Regions from separate parts of the Arthrobacter sp. 8AJ genome, predicted to be linked through region 1. Evidence: predicted binding sites of a transcription regulator. Region 1 holds the regulator's gene; the other holds the start of a gene.
What was found. The regulator LexA, encoded in region 1, represses DNA repair genes until DNA is damaged. The targets are predictions, from matches to a motif close to TCGAACANNTGTTCGA.
Positions count from the first base shown of each region.

Region 2: a site for LexA is predicted at 904-919, ahead of BACI349Y_RS19205 (LexA family protein). Genes of this name have one in related genera too.

Region 1 covers NZ_LR733289.1:2,610,377-2,620,182, forward strand. The annotation lists gene BACI349Y_RS12150 (SseB family protein) at 1-824, opposite strand, end outside; gene priA (bifunctional 1-(5-phosphoribosyl)-5-((5-phosphoribosylamino)methylideneamino)imidazole-4-carboxamide isomerase/phosphoribosylanthranilate isomerase PriA) at 846-1,592, opposite strand; gene BACI349Y_RS12160 (hypothetical protein) at 1,677-1,835, opposite strand; gene hisH (imidazole glycerol phosphate synthase subunit HisH) at 1,836-2,597, opposite strand; gene hisB (imidazoleglycerol-phosphate dehydratase HisB) at 2,594-3,220, opposite strand; gene BACI349Y_RS12175 (histidinol-phosphate transaminase) at 3,282-4,400, opposite strand; gene BACI349Y_RS12180 (LysM peptidoglycan-binding domain-containing protein) at 4,628-4,978, opposite strand; gene lexA (transcriptional repressor LexA) at 5,333-6,067, shown strand; gene BACI349Y_RS12190 (ATP-dependent DNA helicase) at 6,116-8,173, opposite strand; gene hflX (GTPase HflX) at 8,166-9,743, opposite strand.
Region 2 covers NZ_LR733289.1:4,125,198-4,135,003, forward strand. The annotation lists gene BACI349Y_RS19200 (hypothetical protein) at 1-780, opposite strand, end outside; gene BACI349Y_RS19205 (LexA family protein) at 933-1,364, shown strand; gene BACI349Y_RS19210 (Y-family DNA polymerase) at 1,388-2,686, shown strand; gene BACI349Y_RS19215 (lmo0937 family membrane protein) at 2,775-2,921, opposite strand; gene BACI349Y_RS19220 (ABC transporter substrate-binding protein) at 3,220-4,398, shown strand; gene BACI349Y_RS19225 (matrixin family metalloprotease) at 4,866-5,642, shown strand; gene BACI349Y_RS19230 (carbohydrate kinase family protein) at 5,649-6,593, opposite strand; gene BACI349Y_RS19235 (alpha/beta hydrolase) at 6,636-7,430, opposite strand; gene BACI349Y_RS19240 (cyclodeaminase/cyclohydrolase family protein) at 7,606-8,262, shown strand; gene BACI349Y_RS19245 (hypothetical protein) at 8,385-9,341, shown strand; gene BACI349Y_RS19250 (hypothetical protein) at 9,427-9,804, shown strand.

The sequences.
Region 1 (9,806 bases):
TTCTGTGACCACTCTGACTGCAGGCCGGCCACCAGCTCCTGCACACCGGCAGCGTCGAGGCCGTCTTCAAGGTAAAGCACCACTTGCAGCTCCGGCCCGGCACCACCGCCTGGAACAACAGAGCCGTCGGCGGCCATGGCGGCCACTCCCCTGCCAGGCAGCAGCTCGATGCCGCGGACAGCCGCGAAGCCGGCGGCAGCGGTGCCCATTTCGGCGGCAAGCTCCTGGTCACTGTAGGAAGGGGTCCAGCCATGCTGCTGGGCGAGGGCCCAGACACCGGGCCTGCGCACCACGAACGTCACGTCGGCGCCCGGATCCAGGACCAGGAGTTCTGCACCTTCGGCGACGGCCGAGAGCGCCGCGCGGGCGGCGTAGACGGCCACCGGACGGGCCTCGGGATGCCATGCGGACAATGCGTCCGCCGAGGTGAAGGCCGGCAGCGCAGTCCGTCCGTCCGCAGCCTTCAGCGTCACCAGCGCCATATCCGCCTGTTTGTCGGCGTGCAGCCCGTGCTCTGTTTCTGCCTCTTCAGCCAGCTGCGCCACGATGGGAATGAAGACCCGGGCCGTGGCCAGCGACGCAACGACGTCAGCCTCGTCGCCCCGCCCCTGGCGGAGCGCGGCAATTGCGCCGAGGTAGCCGGCGTCGGCCGTTCCGTCGTCGTCCTCGAAGTTGTGGATCTTTGCGTCCTCACCGGCGAGGCTGCGGCCGGCCCATGGCTGTCCCGCGGAGTCCGTGGCACCACCGGCGCCGGCCAGCGCCGCCGCGATATGTCCGGGCAGGTGGCGGGCGGGAGGGTTTACCGGTTCTTCGGAGCTGGGCATGGCCGGGCTGCTTCCCCGCGCCTAGCGGCGGCCGGCGACGTCGAGGGCTTCGGGCAGCGTGAAGGCTCCGGCGTAGAGGGCCTTGCCCACAATGGCGCCTTCGACGCCCAGGGGAACCAGCGAGCGGAGGACCTTGAGGTCGTCCAGGCTGGAGATGCCGCCGGAGGCCACCACGGGCTTGCCGGTCTTCTCCACCATCTGGCGCAGGAGTTCAACGTTCGGGCCCTGCAGGGTGCCGTCCTTGGTCACATCGGTCACCACATAGCGGGCGCAGCCGGCCTCTTCGAGGCGGCCCAGCACGTCCCACAGGTCCCCGCCTTCCTTCGTCCAGCCACGGCCGGCCAGGGTGGTCCCCCGGACGTCAAGGCCGACGGCGATCTTGTCGCCGAAGCGCTCGATGGCCCGGGCAGTCCACTCCGGGTTTTCCAGTGCCGCGGTCCCGAGGTTGACGCGTGCCACACCCAAATCGAGGGCTGCTTCCAGGGTCTCGTCATCGCGGAGGCCGCCCGAGAGCTCCACCTTGATGTCCAGCCTGCCCACCACCTCGCGGAGCAGGTCGGCGTTGGAGCCACGCCCAAACGCTGCGTCAAGGTCCACCAGGTGAACCCATTCGGCGCCCTGCTGCTGCCAGTTCAGCGCCGCTTCGAGGGGCGTTCCGTAGCTGGTTTCGCTTCCTGCCTCGCCCTGGACCAGCCGGACGGCCTGGCCGTTGACGACGTCGACGGCAGGCAGCAGTTCAAGTACCGGCAGGTCATGTGCGGTGGTCATACTCATCCTCGGTGTTGGTTCTTCGGTTTCGGGCAAAGGCGGGTGGAAGTCGGCGCGCTCAGGCAGTGCCGCGGAGCCCCTGGATCAGCCGGCCGGCAGCGTGAGCAGGTAGGCGGCGACCAGCGACATGGCGGCCAGGATATAAAAGGCCACCTGGGTCCAGGGGGGCTTGCGCTGCTGCCGGAACGAGATGCCGCCGCCAATCAGCAGGCCGGCGAGGCCCGTCAGGAGTACGGGCCACATCTAGGCGTCACTGCCGGCGTCGGCGGCCGGGGCGCCGGAGTCAGCGGCGGCCGGCTTGCGCAGGCCTTCCACCCAGTTGCGCAGGAGCCGCGCACCGGCATCGCCGGACTTTTCGGGGTGGAACTGGGTGGCGCAGAGCGGGCCGTTTTCTACGGCGGCGATGAACGGTCCGCCATGCTCGGACCAGGTAACCAGGGGCGGCGCCATCCGGGGCTGGATGACGTCGAAGTTCCATTCCTGCACGCCGTAGGAGTGCACGAAGTAGAACCGCTCATTTTCGACGCCGGCAAAGAGTTTCGAGCCTTCGGGGACCTTGACGGTGTTCCAGCCCATGTGCGGAACAACTTCGGCGGGGAGTGCCTCCACCTTGCCGGGCCATTCGCCGATGCCCTGCGCTTCGGTGCCGTGTTCGACGCCGGCTTCAAACAGGACCTGCAGGCCCACGCAGATCCCAAGGACCGGGCGGCCGCCTGCCACGCGCCGGCCGATGAGCCGGATGCCGTCCACGGCCTTGAGCTCGCGCATCACGGTCTCGAACGCGCCGACGCCCGGCACCACCAGGCCGTCCGCGTTCAGCACGTCCTCCGGCTTGGCGCTCAGGACCACTTCCGCGCCGGCACGTTCCAGCGCGCGCACGGCCGAGCGGACGTTCCCGGACCCGTAGTCCAGCACCGTGACCGTGGGCTTGCCCTCCGGCGACGGCAGGCTGCGCGACGCCGACGGGTCGATGATTGCCCCGTCCTTCAGGACCTGCCCGCTCACAGCGCACCCTTGGTGGACGGGATGCCCTCAACCCGGGGATCCGGTTCGACGGCGGCGCGGAGGGCGCGGGCAAAGGCCTTGAACTGTGCCTCGACGATGTGGTGCGGGTCCCGGCCGGCAATCACGTTCATGTGCAGGCAGATGCCGGCGTGCAGGGTGATGGCCTCGAACACGTGGCGGGTCAGGGACCCGGTGAAGTGGCCGCCGATCAGGTGGTATTCCTGGCCCGCCGGCTCACCCCCGTGCACCAGATACGGGCGGCCGGACACGTCCACCACCGCATTGGCAAGGGCCTCATCCAGCGGCACGGTGGCTTCGCCGAACCGGCGGATCCCTGCTTTGTTGCCCAGGGCGGTCCGCAGGACCTCGCCGAAGGTGATGGCGACGTCCTCCACGGTGTGGTGGACGTCGATGAGGGTGTCGCCGGTGGCCTTGACCGTCATGTCGATCAGCGAGTGCTTGCACAGGGCGGTCAGCATGTGGTCATAGAACGGCACCGAGGTATCGATGTCCGACACGCCGGTTCCGTCGAGGTTGATCTCCACGAGTACGGAGGACTCGCTGGTGGCACGCTCCATGCGGGCGGTCCGGGCAGCAGCCGTATTCGATCCGGTTGGACTCATGGTGAAGGATCCTTAGTGGGAGAAGGAGTGGTTCAAGGCGACCAGCGCCGCAGTATCAAGTCTAGGCGTGAAGCGCGGCGTGGCCGGCAAGGATGCGTTCCAGGGACGTGAGGAAGGCTGTGGTTTCCGCCTCAGTGCCTGCGGTGACCCGGAGGTGGCCGGGGATGCCCACGTCCCGGATGAGCACGCCCGCGTCCAGCAGTTCCTGCCAGACCTGGTGCGGATTTTCCAGGCCGCCAAAGAACACGTAGTTGGAGTCCGACGCGGCGGGCTTGAGGCCCATCCTGGTCAGTTCGGCCACGATGCGGTCCCGCTGCTTCTTAATGTCCTCGACGTCGGCCATGAGCGCTTCGCGGTGTTCGAGTGCGGCCAGGGCGGTGGCCTGGGTGATGGCGGACAGGTGGTACGGCAGGCGGACCAGGCGCAGGGCGTCGGTGACCTCGGGTGCAGCGGCCATGTAGCCGAGCCGGGCCCCCGCCAGGGCGAACGCCTTGCTCATGGTGCGGGACACGATCAGCCGCTCACGGCCGGGCAGGAGCGTCAGCGCGCTGGGCGTTCCGTCGTGCGCGAACTCGTGGTACGCCTCATCGACTATGACGATGGCCTGGCTGTCCGAACCGGCCTCGTAGACGGCCTCCACGACGTCCAGCCCAAGTCCGGTCCCGGTGGGGTTGTTGGGCGAGCAGAGGAACACGATGTTCGGCTGCAGTTCCTTGACCTGGCGCGCGGCCGACTCCGCGCTGAGGTCATAGCCCTCCGCGCGCTCCCCGGTGATGTACTGCGTGTCTGTTCCGCTGGCCAGCAGGGGGTACATGGAGTACGTGGGCGGGAAACCCAGTGCGGTGCGGCCCGGACCGCCAAAGGCCTGGAGGATCTGCTGGAGGACCTCGTTGGAACCGTTGGCGGCCCACAGGTTGGTTTCATGGAGCCCATGCCCGAGGTATTCGGCCAGGGCCTTCCGGAGCGCGGTGAACTCACGGTCCGGGTAACGGTTTAGACCCGCAGCGGCCTCCGTCACGGCGGCACTGATGGCTGCGCGCACGTCGGCGGGGACGCCATGGGTGTTTTCATTGACGTTCAGCAGAATGGGGACGTCCAGTTGGGGCGCCCCGTAAGGGGTCAGGCCGCGGAGGTTGCTGCGGAGGGGAAGCCGGTTCAGACGTTCTAGCTGGTCGTTCACCTGAACAGTTTAGTTGCCGCGGCAACGACCGGAAAATGTGACGGTTCCTGTTCGCCCTCGGCATGTCCCGCGGCGGCCCGCTCCAGGGCTTGCCAGCCAGCCAGGCAGGCCACCCTCGCAGAGGCCACGAACTCAGGGGTGGCGCCGGTCAGTGGGCGGCCGGTCAGTGGGCGGCCGGTCAGTGGGCGGCCGGTCAGTGGGCGGGGACGGTCAGTGAGTGGGGACGGTCAGTGAGTGGGGACGAAGAGCTGCTGGCCCGGAAGAACGGTGCCCGCGGCAAGGTTGTTGAGCTGGACGATGTCCGCCACGACGTCCCGGGCGTCCCGGTCCGGAGCGACGGCGCCCGCAATGGCCCACAGCGACTGGCCGGACTGCACGGTCACCGTGACGGTGGGCGTCACGGCAAGGTCGGCGGCCGAGTCCGAGGCCTTGGCCGGGGAGTGGAAGAGGCCCGAAAGCGACAGCAGGAGTACAGCCAGGAGCACGAGCGGAACTCCGATCAGGACGATCCTCCCCCGGCGGGTCAGCCGCAGGGGTGCGGACGAAGGTGAAACCTGGTGAAGAGATAAAGCTGACATGAACTAAGCCCTCCTGGACTTGCCGTGCTGCCCGGGTGTCCGCCCGCTGCTGCCTTGCCGTTCATATCGCGCCGGGACTTCTCCCGGCCGCGTATTCGAATGGGGCACCTGCTGGTTAGAACACATGTTCGAACTTTGCTTGTTAAGTTTTAGCACCTATCAACGAACAATGTCGAGACTCGCTAGAACAAATGTTTGAAAAAGCAATGTGGCTGGCCTAGTTTTGAAACCACAGAACATCCACCACTGAAGTTGAACAGCAGGGTCTGACAATGACAGTGGGAGTCCTTCCGGCGGCACTGTGGAACAGCCGCACACGGAAGATCCGGCGGCAAGCGAAAGGCATTGGCGAATATGGCAGCAGCAGCCGCCGGGGGCAGGACCGCCCCGCAATCCAAGAGGACAGCCAAGGGCCTGACCCCACGGCAGAAAAAGATCCTCGAAACCATCCAGCGCTCGGTCAACGAGAACGGTTATCCGCCCTCCATGCGCGAGATCGGCGATACCGTCGGCCTTGCGAGCCTGTCCAGCGTGACCCACCAGCTCTCACAGTTGGAGAAGCTGGGTTACCTGCGCCGCGACCCCAAGCGGCCGCGCGCCATGGAAGTGCTGATGCCGCTCACGCTCGACGGCGGGGGCAAAGGCGCCGGCGCGTCTCCTGCGCCGCAGGCTGCGGGCGGCGGCGCCACGGTCACCGAACTGCCCACCGCGCTGGATACGGCCATGGTTCCGCTGGTGGGCCGGATTGCCGCCGGCGGCCCCATCCTCGCCGAACAGCTCGTGGAAGACGTCATGCCGCTGCCCCGCCAGCTGGTGGGCCAGGGCGAACTTTTCATGCTGAGGGTGGCCGGTGACTCCATGGTGGACGCCGCCATTTGCGACGGCGACTGGGTGGTGGTGCGGCGGCAGGCTGACGCTGCCAACGGGGACATTGTTGCTGCCCTGCTGGACGACGAGGCGACCGTGAAGACGTTCCGCCAGCGCGACGGACACACCTGGCTGCTCCCCCAGAACACGCAGTACGAACCAATCCTGGGCGACCACGCCACCATCATGGGCAAGGTCGTCTCAGTCCTGCGTTCGCTCTAGCCTGCGCACGCCTGCGCGGCATCCGCGCAGGCGTTGTCCGGCGGTTTCTCAGGAAGCGTCGGCACCAAGCCGGGTGAGCGCAGCCAGCGCCTTGGCGCGATCGGTGGTGGCCCAGAACGGGGGCAGCGCCCCGCGCAGGAATCCCGCATAGCGTTCGGTGGCCAGCCGTGAGTCCAGGACAGCCACCACCCCTTTGTCCCCGGTAGACCTGATCAGGCGGCCGGCGCCCTGCGCAAGCCGGATGGCCGCGTGGGTGGCAGAAACGGACATGAAGCCGTTTCCCCCTGCCTGCGCCACGGCACGCGAACGCGCCGTCATCAGGGGATCGTCCGGCCGCGGGAAGGGGATGCGGTCTATCACCACCAGCCGGCAGGATCCTCCGGGAACGTCGACGCCCTGCCACAGGGACATGGTTCCGAAGAGGCAGGTGTCCGGTTCGTCGGCGAATTGCTTCACCAGGGCGGTCATGGTCGACTCGCCCTGGCAGAGAACAGTCATATTGAGCTTGGGCCGGAGGGCATCGGCGGCCTCTTCGGCGGCCCGACGCGAGGAGAACAGGCACAGGGCGCCCCCACCGGATGCCTTGATGAGTGCTTCGAGTTCTGACAGCGCTTCCGGTGACACGCCGCGGCCGGGCTTGGGCAGGTGGCCGGCGACGTAGAGGATGCCCTGTTTGGGATAGTCGAAGGGCGAGCCAACATCCACGCCCGTCCAGCTGGGGGCTCCGTCGCCTACCAGGCCCAGTCCCCCGGCCGCCGGTTCAAAGGCGGAGCCAATGGCCAGGGTGGCAGAGGTCAGCACGACGGTATGGTCCGCAAAAAGCCCCTCCCGCAGCCTGCCGGCGACGGACAGCGGGGCTATGTTAATCAGCACCGGTGCACTGTCATCGGGCGCTGAGTATCCCTGGCCGGGGTCGAAGGTGCTGGCGCGGGAAAACCACACCACTTCGCGGTTCTCGCGTGCAGCAATGAGCCTTTCGCAGAGTTCCAGGATGAGCATCAGCCGGGAACGCGCCAGCTGCCGCCCGCCGTCGGCTGTGGTGTTGCTGTCCCCTTTGGAATCGGACAACGCGGCCCGGCACGCTTCACGCAATTGGTCCACGCAGTCGAGCTGTTCATCATTCAGCCCGTTGGGAAGCAGACCGTTCGGCGCGCCGGCAAGAGCCAGCTCCAGGTTTGCAGCTGCGGCGTTCAGGGCATCAACGGTGATGGCGGTATGTTTCCGGGCACCCGAAGCGGCAGCGTGGACCATGGCCACGGACAACTGTCCGGACACGGCGCCAGTGACCCGGTCCTGCAGTTCGTGCGCTTCGTCCACCACCACGACGTCGTATTCGGGCAGGACCGCGAGTCCCTCGAACGCGCTGACGGCCAGCATGGCGTGGTTGGTCACCACCACATCGGCGTCGGCTGCGTCCTGGCGGGCGAGTTCGCTGAAGCATTCGGCGGCCATTGGGCATTTCTGTGCCCCCAGGCATTCCATCGAGGTCACGGAAACCTGGCGCCAGGCACGGTCGGTCACACCCGGCAGGAGCTCGTCCCTGTCGCCGGTGGCTGTCTTTTCAGCCCATTCGCGGAGCCGCACCACTTCCTTGCCAAGCTGCGACGATGGTCCGCCCACGGAAGCAGCGAAATGTGGAACGCTGGTGTCCTCTCCCAGGGAGAAGAGCTGACCTTCCGAGGGTTCCTCTGACGGGAACCCGCCTTCAAGCTTATGGCGGCAAACGTAGTTGGACCGCCCCTTGACCAGGGCAACCTTGACCGGCCGGTCCAGTGCCGGCGTGATGTTCTTCAGGAGCCGGGGCAGGTCCCTGCCCACAATCTGGGTCTGCAATGCCAGCGTGGCCGTGGACACCAGGGCCGGCTTGTTGCTTTCCAGGGCATGGGCGATAAGCGGCACCAGGTAGGCGAGCGATTTGCCGGTGCCGGTGCCTGCCTGGACCAACAAGTGGTTGCCCGTTTCGATGGCCCGGGCCACCTGGCGGGCCATTTCGTGTTGTCCGCTGCGGCTTTGTCCGCCCATGCCGGCGACGGCGCGGTCGAGCAGTTCAATAACGAACTGCTCGCCCGCCGTCTGCGCAGCTTCGCCGGCCGCGGGGTCAGTCATTGACGACGAATGGTTCCAGTTCAGACGCGAGGCCCTCCCGGACCATCACGGCAGCCCTGGTGCCTGCCTCAACGTGGTCCAGGCTGAGGATTTCGGCGTCGGACTCGTGGAGCTTGCTGAGCAGGTCCCCGCGGTCGTACGGAATGAGCAGCTCCATCTTGACCGATGGCCGGGGAATGGACTCACTGATGGCCTTTAGGAGTTCCGGAATGCCCTCCCCCGTCCGGGCGGAGACCACCACGTGCCGCGGCTCGCGCTGCTTCAGCCGTTCCACCACGAAGGGGTCGGCCGCATCGGCCTTGTTCAGGACGATGATTTCCGGCACCTTGCGGGCATCGACTTCGCTGAAGACCTTCCGGACCGCTGCGATCTGCCCTTCGGGGTCAGGGTGCGAAACGTCCACCACGTGCAGGATCAGGTCCGAGTCGGCGACCTCTTCCAGGGTGGAACGAAAGGCTTCCACCAACTGGGTGGGCAGCGAACGGACGAATCCGACGGTGTCGGCCAGGGTGTACCCCAGGCCGTCAGCGGTTTCGGCCTTGCGGACGGTGGGATCCAGCGTGGCGAACAGCGCGTTCTCCACGAGGACACCTGCGTCCGTGAGCCTGTTCAGCAGCGAGGACTTGCCGGCGTTGGTGTACCCGGCGATTGCCACGGAGGGCACTTCGTTACGACGGCGGTTGGCCCGTTTGGTCTCGCGGGCCGGCTTCATGGCGGCAATTTCGCGCCGCAGCTTTGCCATGCGGGTACGGATCCGGCGCCGGTCCAGTTCGATCTTGGTCTCACCGGGACCACGCGAGCCCATGCCGGCAGCAGCGCCGCCCACCTGGCCACCGGCCTGGCGGGACATCGACTCGCCCCAGCCGCGCAGGCGGGGAAGGAGGTATTCCAGCTGTGCCAGTTCCACCTGGGCCTTGCCTTCACGGCTCTTGGCATGCTGCGCGAAGATGTCCAGGATCAGGGCCGTGCGGTCGATGACCTTGACCTTGACGATGTCCTCAAGGCCGCGGCGCTGGGAAGGTGCCAGTTCGGCGTCCACCACCACGGTGTCCGCGCCGGTGGCCATGACGATGTCCTTCAGCTCCTGGGCCTTGCCGGAACCCAGGAACGTCCCGGGGTCCGGTTTGTCGCGGCGCTGCACCAACCCGTCGAGGACCTCCGAACCGGCGGTCTCGGCGAGGGCGGCGAGCTCACGCAACGAGTTTTCGGCGTCGGCAAGCGTTCCTTCGGACCAGAGCCCGGCGAGGACGACGCGTTCCAGGCGCAGCTGCCGGTATTCGACCTCGGTGACGTCTTCGAGTTCGGTGGACAGGCCTGCCCGCCGGCGCAGCGCGCGCCGTTCCTCGAGGTCCTGCTGGTCGCCGTCGTACGTTGAGTGTTCTTCGTCAAGGCGGGAAATGGCCTGCGCCTTGCCGAGCACCGCTTTTCCACCGCCGCCTTCACCACCGGGCGTGCTGACGTTTCTGGCCGGTACGTCCTTGGCGAGGATCCGGTCGATGACAGCCTGGATCTCCTGCGGACTCATGTCCTGGGCGGCTGGATCGGAACCGGTATTGGGCTGGCTGGTCATGGTCTCCTTTGAAGATTCGGCAGTTCCAGAATAGTGCTGATTGGGTGGAAGTTGGAAAGTATT
Region 2 (9,806 bases), 1.5 Mb from region 1:
TTCCACGGACAGGAGCCGGGCGTAGTTCACGCACATGCTTAGGCTTTCATCGGCCGGGGCGCGGGTGCCCTTGAGGACTACCGGGGCGCCGGCGGCAAGACGCTGGCCGCCGGGCATTACCAGCGTTTCAGCGTCGAAACTGGTTCCTTCGGGGAAGATCAGGGTGTAATCGTTCCCGTCGGCAGCCTGCAGGATGACGCATCCGGCCCCGTCCCTGTCCATGTGGCCCTTGAGCTCCACCTCGGGTCCCGTTGCGGGCGTCTGGCTGGAGCGGACCACGGCCTTCAGCCCATCCGTTCCCGGCAGCACCGTGGTGGGAGGCTTCGCGGAGGCCGGCACCAGCCGGAAGGCGTAACGGCCCTCTGCTCCGCCTTCCGGAGTCATGACGAAGTCCACTCCCCGGACGGCGAGCGCCACCTGCGTTTTGAAGATGTTCCCGTCACAGGGGACCTGCAGCGGGGGAAGGACTTCGGCGCCGGCCTGGCTGGCAAGCGAAACCTCTGCCGTCACCGGACCCTCGCAGGTGAAATGCACCTCATAGCCACCCGGTTCCGCGCCAGTGAATCCGAAGCTGACCGTGGTGTTCGAGCTGGTGGAACCGGCGAACTCGCCGGGCAACCTGGGCTGCAGTTGCTCTTGGGACCACTGGCGCATGTCTTCCACCCCGGAAGCACGCGGATCGGCGCCGGGCTGGGCGGCAGCGGTGGCCGGGGGCGGCGGCACTGGAGCCTGCCCCTCGGGTACCTCGCTGTACGCGCACCCCGCCAGTCCCGGCGTCATCGCCGCCGCAATCCACCAAAGCCGTACCAACCGCATCGTTTCCCCCAGAGCAGACAGTGGCCTGAGTCTAGTCCCCCCGAGCGGGACTGCCCGTTGTCAGCCCCCGGGGCTACACTGAAACTATCGAACATATTTTCGAATAAAGGTGTGTTGTGGGCGTTATTGTCGGTCCCCGCGTGATAGACGCGGGCGCCTCGTTGTTCTCGGTGCTGATTTCCCCGGTCGCGGTGGCGGCGGGCTTTCCGTCGCCGGCACAGGACTACTTCGACGGCCGGATCGACCTGAACGCGCACCTGATCAAGGACATCACCAGCACCTTCGTGGTCCGGGTGACGGGGGATTCCATGGAGGGTGCCGGCATCAGCGACGGGGACGAACTGATCGTCAACCGTGCCCTCGAGCCCAGGGACGGGGCCGTGGTGATCGCCGTCCTGGACGGGGAACTGACGGTCAAGCGCTTGCGCATCACCCGCACTGGCGTGGTGCTGCAGGCGGAGAACCCCAAGTACCCGGACATCCACGTGCCCGCACTGTCCGAGCTGACCATCTGGGGCGTTGCCACCAGGTGCCTGCACCATGTCTGAGCTGCCCGCGCTTGGGGACCAGCATGGCTAAGCCCGTCCACATGCGGCAGATGCCGCAGATCGCGCACGTGGACGTCAACTGCTTCTACGCCTCCGCCGAGCGCGCCTTCGACCCCTCCCTGGAAGGGCGGCCGCTGGTGGTGCTCTCCAACAATGACGGCTGCGCCGTGACCCGTTCCCCGGAAGCGAAGGCACTGGGCATCGCCACCGGCGAACCGTGGTTCAAACTCGCGCCGCGGGCCAAGGAGTGGGGCCTGGTGGCAAAATCCAGCAACTATGAGCTGTACGGCGACATCAGCTCCCGCGTAATGGAACTGCTGGGCAGGTACTCGGCCTGGCTGGAGGTCTACAGCATCGACGAGGCATTCCTGGGCGTCAAGGGCACCCCGGACGAGCTGCTGTCCCTTGGCCGGAGGATGAAAGAGGCAGTCCGGCGGCACGTGGGGGTTCCCGTGTGCGTTGGCATCGCCCCCACTAAAACCCTGGCGAAACTCTGCAATAAATGGGCCAAGAACAATCCCGCCTTTGGCGGAGTCTGCCTGTGGGAATGCGTTCCGGCTGACGTGCGGGAGGGTTTGATGTCCCGGCTTCCTGTCAATGAGATCTGGGGCATTGCCGGGCGGCTCACAAAGCGCCTCAATGTGCTGGGCATCTTCACTGTCCAGGACCTTGTCAGGGCGGATCCGGTAATGATCAGGAATAAGTTCTCGGTGGTGCTGATGCGCACGGTCCTGGAACTGCGGGGCACCCCCTGCATCCCGATGGAAGAAGAGCGCATCGGCCGCGACCAGCTGATCTTTTCCCGCTCTTTCGCCACCCCTGTGACCACCGCCGCCGGGCTTCGGGAGGTGCTCAGCATCTACGGGCAGCAGGCGAGCGCCAGGCTCTCAAAGCACGGGCTGCAGGCAAAGGTCCTGACGGCGTTTGCTGCCACGTCCCCCTTCCGGGACCACGAGCAGGCGTACCCGTCTGTATGCGTCCCGCTGCCCATGCCTACGGCGGATCCGCTGCTGCTCACCAGGGCGGCGCATGCGCTGCTGCCCAGTATCCGGGACGGGCTCAAATACGCCAAGGCGGGGCTGATGCTCACCGACCTGCGGCCCACGGGAAACCAGCCGCCCCTGGAGCCATTCGAGAACCGGCATGAGGAACGCGGCATCGGGCCGCTGCTTGAGGATGTGAGCCGCCGCTTCGGGCGGGGCACCATCGGGCTGGGGCACGCGGGCATCAGGTCCGGGCTGGACTGGACCATGAAACGTGACATGCGCTCGCCCCGCTATACAACGCACTGGGACGAGCTGCCCTTGGTCAAGGCGGCGTGAGGGGTCAGGCGGCCTGGGGCTGCAAGGCGGCCTGGGGCCGACGGTTCCCGCCGCCGGACGCTGGGCCGGCGGCGGGGACGCGGGGTTGCTAGACGCGGGACCTGCCACGGACGAAGTGGAAGATCAGGACCACCACTGCGACAACCAACAGAATGTGGATCAGGCCGCCGCCAATGTTCGCGAGCAATCCGAGAAGCCAGAGAACGGCGATGATGATGGCAATCCAAAGCAACATGAGAGTCTCCTTGATTAGTTTTACAAAATCCCCATGCCGTGCACGTACCCACAATGCGGCACGCGAATCACGGCCCGCACCTGCTGATGGCATCGAAGGCCGCCGTTGCGTCCCGACTGCGGACAGGCCCCCTCCGCCGGACCTCCGAACAGCGTCCCCGCACGACGATTTTTGACGCCGCACTACGCCGCGTTGAGCGTTCGCGTCGCTGCATGAACGCCCGCTACGGGGTTGATTGTGGGGCCGCTGGGCGCTCCGTAATCTCGTCTCACCACCCACCCCAGCAAAGGATTTCCCCATGGCAAACCAGCAGGACAAGAGTCCGGAAGACCAGCACGGCTCCACCCGCATCGTCGCCGGGCAGCCCGCCAAGCCCACACGCCCGCTCGGCCTGAAGATCGGAATCGCGGCAGCCGTCCTGGCCCTCATCGGTGGGGGCGCCGCCGTCGCGTCCGCCGTGAACAGCGGGACACCGGCAGCCTCGCAGGAGGCTGCCCCGTCAGGCAACCCCGCGGCCGAACTGAAGCTCGGCTACTTTGGAAACGTCACGCATGCCCCGGCCCTCGTGGGCGTCAGCAAAGGCTTCATCAAGGACGAACTCGGCAGCACCAGGCTCAGCACCCAGGTGTTCAACGCCGGCCCGGCAGCCATCGAAGCCCTGAACGCAGGGGCCATCGACGCCACCTACATCGGCCCGAACCCGGCCATCAACTCCTTCGTGAAGAGCCAGGGCCAGTCGATCAACATCATCGCCGGCGCCGCAGCCGGCGGGGCGCAGCTGGTGGTCAAGCCGGACATCACCTCCGCCGCGGACCTCAAAGGCAAGACCCTCGCCTCCCCGCAGCTGGGCGGCACCCAGGACGTGGCCCTGCGCGCCTGGCTCTCCTCCCAGGGGTACAAGACCGGGGTGGACGGCAGCGGTGACGTGGCCATCAACCCCACGGAGAACGCCCAGACCCTCAAGCTGTTCCAGGACGGAAAGCTCGACGGTGCGTGGTTGCCTGAGCCGTGGGCGTCACGCCTGGTGCTGAATGCCGGCGCGAAGGTGCTGGTGGACGAAAAGGACCTGTGGGACGGTTCGCTGTCCGGCAAGCCGGGCGAGTTCCCCACCACCATCCTGATCGTGAACCAGAAGTTCGCGGCAGACCACCCGGACACCGTCAAGGCACTCCTGAAGGGCCACGCGAAGTCGGTCGAATGGCTCAACAGCGCTTCTGCCGGCGACAAGGCCACCGTCATCAATGCAGCCCTCAAGGAAGCAGCCGGCGCCGAACTGAAGGCGGATGTCATTGACCGCTCCCTGAAGAACATCGTTTTCACCGTTGACCCGCTGGCCGGAACCTACCAGAAGCTCCTGGCCGACGGCGTGACCGCAGGCACCACCAAGCAGGCCGACATCAACGGCATCTTCGACCTGCGCGCCCTCAACAGCGTCTCGAACGGAAAGACCCCGGCCGCAGGGCTCGGCAAGGAGTAAAGCCTCATCGATTGCTCCGTAAACGCCCTTTTGACCCCTCATAACGGCATCTACGGAGCAATCGATGTGGCCTCGGGCCTCCACTTCGGCCCCGGAGCGGCCTGCATCCGGGGCCGCCTTTCTTGCTCAAATCCTGCGCCTTTCCCGCGGCAAGGCCGGGCAGCCCGCCCCTAGGCTGGAAGGGTTGGCCGGCGGGCGGCAGGAATCAGGGGGTGCCGGTGCACGGCTTCGGGAATGACGATAAGTCTCATCAGGACATGCCCGGCGGGTTCGCGCCGCCAAACGTCCGGCGCTCCCCCAGTGGACGTATCCCGCAATGGGCCATCGATGAAGCGTACGGAAGGGCGGAGGCTCCTTCGCCCTGGCGCAGTGCTGAAGCCCCTCAACGGCGCCGGAAGAAGTTCCGCAGCAGGGCGGGAAGAGAAGGGTTCCGGTCGAAGCGGACCGCTCCGTCGCGGACGGTCCGGTTGCGGACAGTCCTTGGGATCGCCCTGGTGGTCTGCCTGTACTTCACGCCGACGCTCTTCGACCGCGTGGTTCTTCCCGCCGCAGCCCCCTACCTGCCGGGGGCGAAAATGCCGCCGCCGGGGCATGAGGCAGCCTCCGCACCCCTGGGCACGCCACCCGCAAGCACGGGCTCCGCTGCCTTTGTGCTGCAGGAGTCGCCGAAAGAGGGCCAGCGGCTGGTCGCGTACGATCCGTGCCGCCCGGTCCATTACGTTGTCCGGCCGGATAACGCGCTGCCGGGTGGCAATGTCCTGGTCCGGGAGGCAGTGGCAGCAGTCTCCCAGGCCTCCGGGCTGCAGTTTGTCTATGACGGACCCACCACGGAAGCGCCGTCGGATGACCGGTCTGCTTTCCAGCCGGACCGCTACGGAAAGCGGTGGGTACCGGTACTCATCGCCTGGTCAACGCCCATGGAAACGCCGGGCCTTGCCGGAAATGTTGCGGGCCTTGGCGGGAGCGGTTACGTGGAGGCCGCCGGGCAGCCGCTGGTCCTCGAAGCCGGCCAGGTGCGCCTTGATGCCCCTGACCTTGCCGGCATCATCGCCAGCCGCCCGGACGGCGCGGCGGAGGTGCGCGCCATCATCATGCACGAACTGGCACACGTGCTGGGCCTGGACCACGTGAATGATCCGACGCAACTGATGTATGCGGAAAACATGGGCGTCAGGAACTTCGCTGCGGGTGACCTCGCCGGGCTGGCCCTGCTGGGCAGCGGTCCCTGCGTCCCGCAGCTCTAGGCCCTTCTAACCCTCCGTGGCCTCAGCCCCGTGGAGCTCCTCCCGGGTCGGCGGGTTGGCACCCGGGCGCGACACGGTGACGGCTGCGGCGCGGGCGGCGTGTGCCAGGAGTTCGGAGAGTCCCTCGACGGGAAGGTCGCGCAGGTCCTGCCGGTTCTGGGCGCCGTCCAGCTCCCGGTCCACCAGGCCGGACAGCAGCGCCGCCATGAAGGAATCCCCAGCCCCCACGGTATCCGCCACTTCCACCCTGGGCGCAGGAATAGCGGCTTCACCGGCACGGCACACACCCCACGGCCCGTCCGCACCGCGGGTAACCACCACCATCGCAGGGCCTTCCTCCCCGCCGAGCGCCAGCCACTTGCGGGCCGAATCCAGCACATCCTGTCCCGGATAAAGCCACGCAAGGTCCTCGTCGGACGCTTTCACCACGTCGGACAACGTGACGAACTTTTCGGCCTGGCGCCGGGCAAAGTCCACGTCCGTGATGATGCTGGGCCGGCAGTTGGGATCGAAACTGATGGTGGCGGACGGGTGGGCGTATTCGACGGCGGCCAGCACTTCTGTGGCCCCGGGCGCCAGCATGGTGGCAATGGAGCCGGTGTGCAGCAGGGTGGTTCCCTGCAGCATGAAGCCAAGCCGGTCTGCCAGGTGCGGCAGCTCCCAGGCGAGGTCGAAGGTGTAGGTCGCGGCGCCGTCGTCGTCAATCAGTGCGGTGGCCACGCTGGTGGGCAACTCGTCCGGGGGCATCGGCAGCATGACGGAGCTGGCGCGCAGGTGCGCAGCCACCGAGTCGCCGTACGCGTCCCGGCCGTAACGGCCAATGAACTGCACCGGGTGGTCCAGCCGGGCCAGGCCCACGGCGACATTCAGGGGGCTTCCGCCCACGTGGGCCTCGATTCCGGAAGCGCGCTGGACAACGTCAACAAGGCCTTCGCCGATCACTGTGAGCATGGTCATACTCTGCCAGAAACCGGCCGGCGTCAGCAGTTCGTGTCAGCCGAGCAGCTTTCCAACCAGTTCCCGGCACGTCACATAGGCCTCCGCGGCCGGATCGATGAGCGCGAAGTGGTCCCCCGGCACCGTGACCAGCCGTGCCGGAACGGCTGCGGAACGGCTGGCGTCCACGTACGTTGTGGACATGCGCAGAGGAACGTCGTTGTCTTCCGTCGCGTGGACGGCGTAGACCGGAACGTCCAGCGGCAGCACGGCCATCGGGTCGGCCACGCGGTGGCGTCCGGGGAAGTCCGACGACGGTCCGCCCAGCAGGTTGTCCACGGCGCCGTTGCTGAGGCCCAGCCTTTCGGCGTCGGCCAGGTTCAGCACCCCGGACTGGCTGACCACCCCGGTGAGGCGGACGCCGTCGTTCGTGTTATTTACCTGGCGGGCCTCCGCCGTCCCAAGCCCATCCAGCCGGTCCCTGCCCGCCGCCCACACCGCCAAGTGGCCGCCGGCCGAATGCCCCAGCGCCACCACTTTGCCCAGGTCCAACGAGTGGGGCCCTGCGAGCGCGGCAAGCTTGTCGATGCCCGCAAGGATGTCCTGGAAGGTGCCCGGCCAGCCCCCGCCGTTGCCCGCCCGGCGGTACTCCAGGTTCCAGGCGGCCATGCCGTGCTCCGCCAGGTCCATCGCCAGCGGCTCCCCCAGTTCGGCGCCGTAGGCGGAGCGCCAGTAGCCGCCGTGGATCACCACCACCACGCCCCGGTGCTTGCTGGCGGCCGGAAGATCCGGCAGGAAAAGCTCGCCCCACTGGCTGGGGTCCTGGCCGTACTGGTATCTATGCCGCTGCACTTTGCCGACACTACAGGCGCCCGCCGGCGGGTGAGTGTCACACTGGCCCACTTTTGGGGTGGTTAACGACGGCGGGACCGTGGACTTTCCAGGGTCCCGCCGCCATAACTGGGCCAGCGCAGGCATTGCGGCTGTTTCCGTTTAGCCGGTGGCCCTTGTGGGCACGGTTCCTGGCATGGAAGAGGCTGAAGTAACCACCCAGGATTCGACTGTTGAGGAGTGGACACGCGCGCTGGCGGAGTCCACGGGTTCGCCGGGCGGGGGCGCGGGGACCGGCCTGATGCTGGCGGTGGCGGCATCGCTGACGTCGATGGTCGCCGGCTACAGCGGCAATGGGGAGGACGACGGCGGGGAGCCGGCCGGGATACGGGCGCGGGCCCGGGCGCTGCGCCGGGAAGCCCTGGAGCTGGCTGATGACGACGCGTCCGCCTCCAAAGCCTTCGGCGCCGCCTTCCGGCTGGAACCGGGCGCGGAACGGGACGAGGCAATCCGCCGCGCGTCGCTGGAAGCCGCAGCATCCTCTGCTGTCCTTGGCGAACGGGCCATCCAGGCGATCGACGACCTCGCCTGGCTGGCCACCAACGGCAACCGGGCACTGGTCGCAGATGTCGTGGTCGCGTTCGGCGCCCTCCGTGCGGCGGTGGCCGGCGCCCGCACCAATGTCAGTTTCGACCTCGGATCCCTCCGCTCCGCCGGGGCCACCCTGGAACAGGTCCGCCAGCAGCAGCCGGACCTGTGGGCCGCCGTCGAGAAACTCAGTGAAGCCATGGACCGCATTGACACCCTGACCGCGGACATTGACCACCGGGCCGCCCCGACCGACGCGGCCTGAGCAGGGCAAACATGTGACCGCCTGGTGTTCGTGGCGTTCCCCAGGTGGTTGGACTCTGCTGCACGGCTGTGCTTATGGTGGGCAGCATTGTTTGCAGGTAACTCTGGGGGGAGGCGTACTAGGTGAAGTCAAGACTGGCTGCCTGGACGTTCCTGCGCCCCCTTCTGCTCGCGGTGGCGGCAGCCGCATCGTGGATCGCTTTATCCGCCGCGGGGGCATCCGCTGATACCTCCGCTCCCGGGGACCCGCTTCCTGGAGCCGGCCCGTCCGCGCTGGCATCGGCTGCCGCCACCCTCAGTCACCGGGCCGGGGACGTCCTGGAACCAGTGGAATCCGGACCGGCAAGCGCCCCGGACACCCCGTCACCTAACGCAATTCCACCCCTCCGCCCGGCCATGGAGGAGGTCACCGCCGTGGCCGATGACGTGGTGCAGGCTGTTCCCGTGGTCAGCACCGTGGTACCGGCAGGGGCCGTGGCAGCAGTGGTGGATCCGGCCGTTGGCACTGTGGACGGCGTGGCCGGCGAAACGGTAGGAGCCGTTGTTCCCGTGGCCAGCGCGGCCCTGGAGCCGCTTGCGCCGGTCCTTGAGCCGGTCATCGGCGCCGTTCCTTTGGCGGCACCCACTGCACCCCCGCCCACGGCCATGGCACCCCTCCCTGCGGGTGCCGACATTCCGCAGGCGGGTGATGCTGCGCCTGCCCGGCCGGCCGAACTGGAAGTTGGGGCAGGCGGCACAGCGCCGGCTTCCGCCCGGCCCCTCCTCGAGATCCCGCTGTCCCATGGGAAGTTTCACAGCAACAGCCTGCCGTGCGACCCGCGGATGGAGCCGTCCGCCGGGAGGCCGCTGCTGACGGCGACGGATCCGCACAGCCCGCCGTCCCGCAGGCCGGCTGATCCGCTGCCCGGCGTCCCCGGTGCCACCGGCGGAAGCAGCCTGTCCGGCAATGGCACCGCCATGCCCGCCTGGCTGAACACCCATAACCTGCAGATCCCGGCGGCCGGCTCAGCCGCCGTCCAGGGCAGTCTGCCCACTGCCCCGGACGGTGTGTCCTTCTACCCCGGATCCTTTCCTGACTAGTTGAGGCCCCTCTGCGCCCCAACGCGGAATAAGCCAGTCCCGGGCTAAGCAGTAGGCCCGATCCAACTTTCAGGAGAACTTCCAAATGATGCACCGCACTATCCGTGGATGCCTGCTCAGCGCCGTGATCGCAGGCGGCCTTCTGGCCTCGAACGGCGTAGCCGCCCATGCCGCCGGCACCACGCCGGCAACGCCGGTCACGATTCCCGCCACCCACACCGCGGCCCCCTTCCTGGGCGGCACGGTTTCTTCCGTGGTCCATCCCTCCGGCCGCACCGCCCACACCGCCCACACGGCCGCAGCCGCCGGGGGCGCCGGGGACGCCGCGCCGGCAGGGGCCAGCGCCTCCGGGTCCACGCCCCCGGCCGACACCGGCATCAACACCGGGCTGCTGGTGGTGGGTTTGCTCTTTCTGGTCTTCGGGGGCCTGCTGGCGCTGATCCTGGGCCGGAAGCGCGGCTGAGC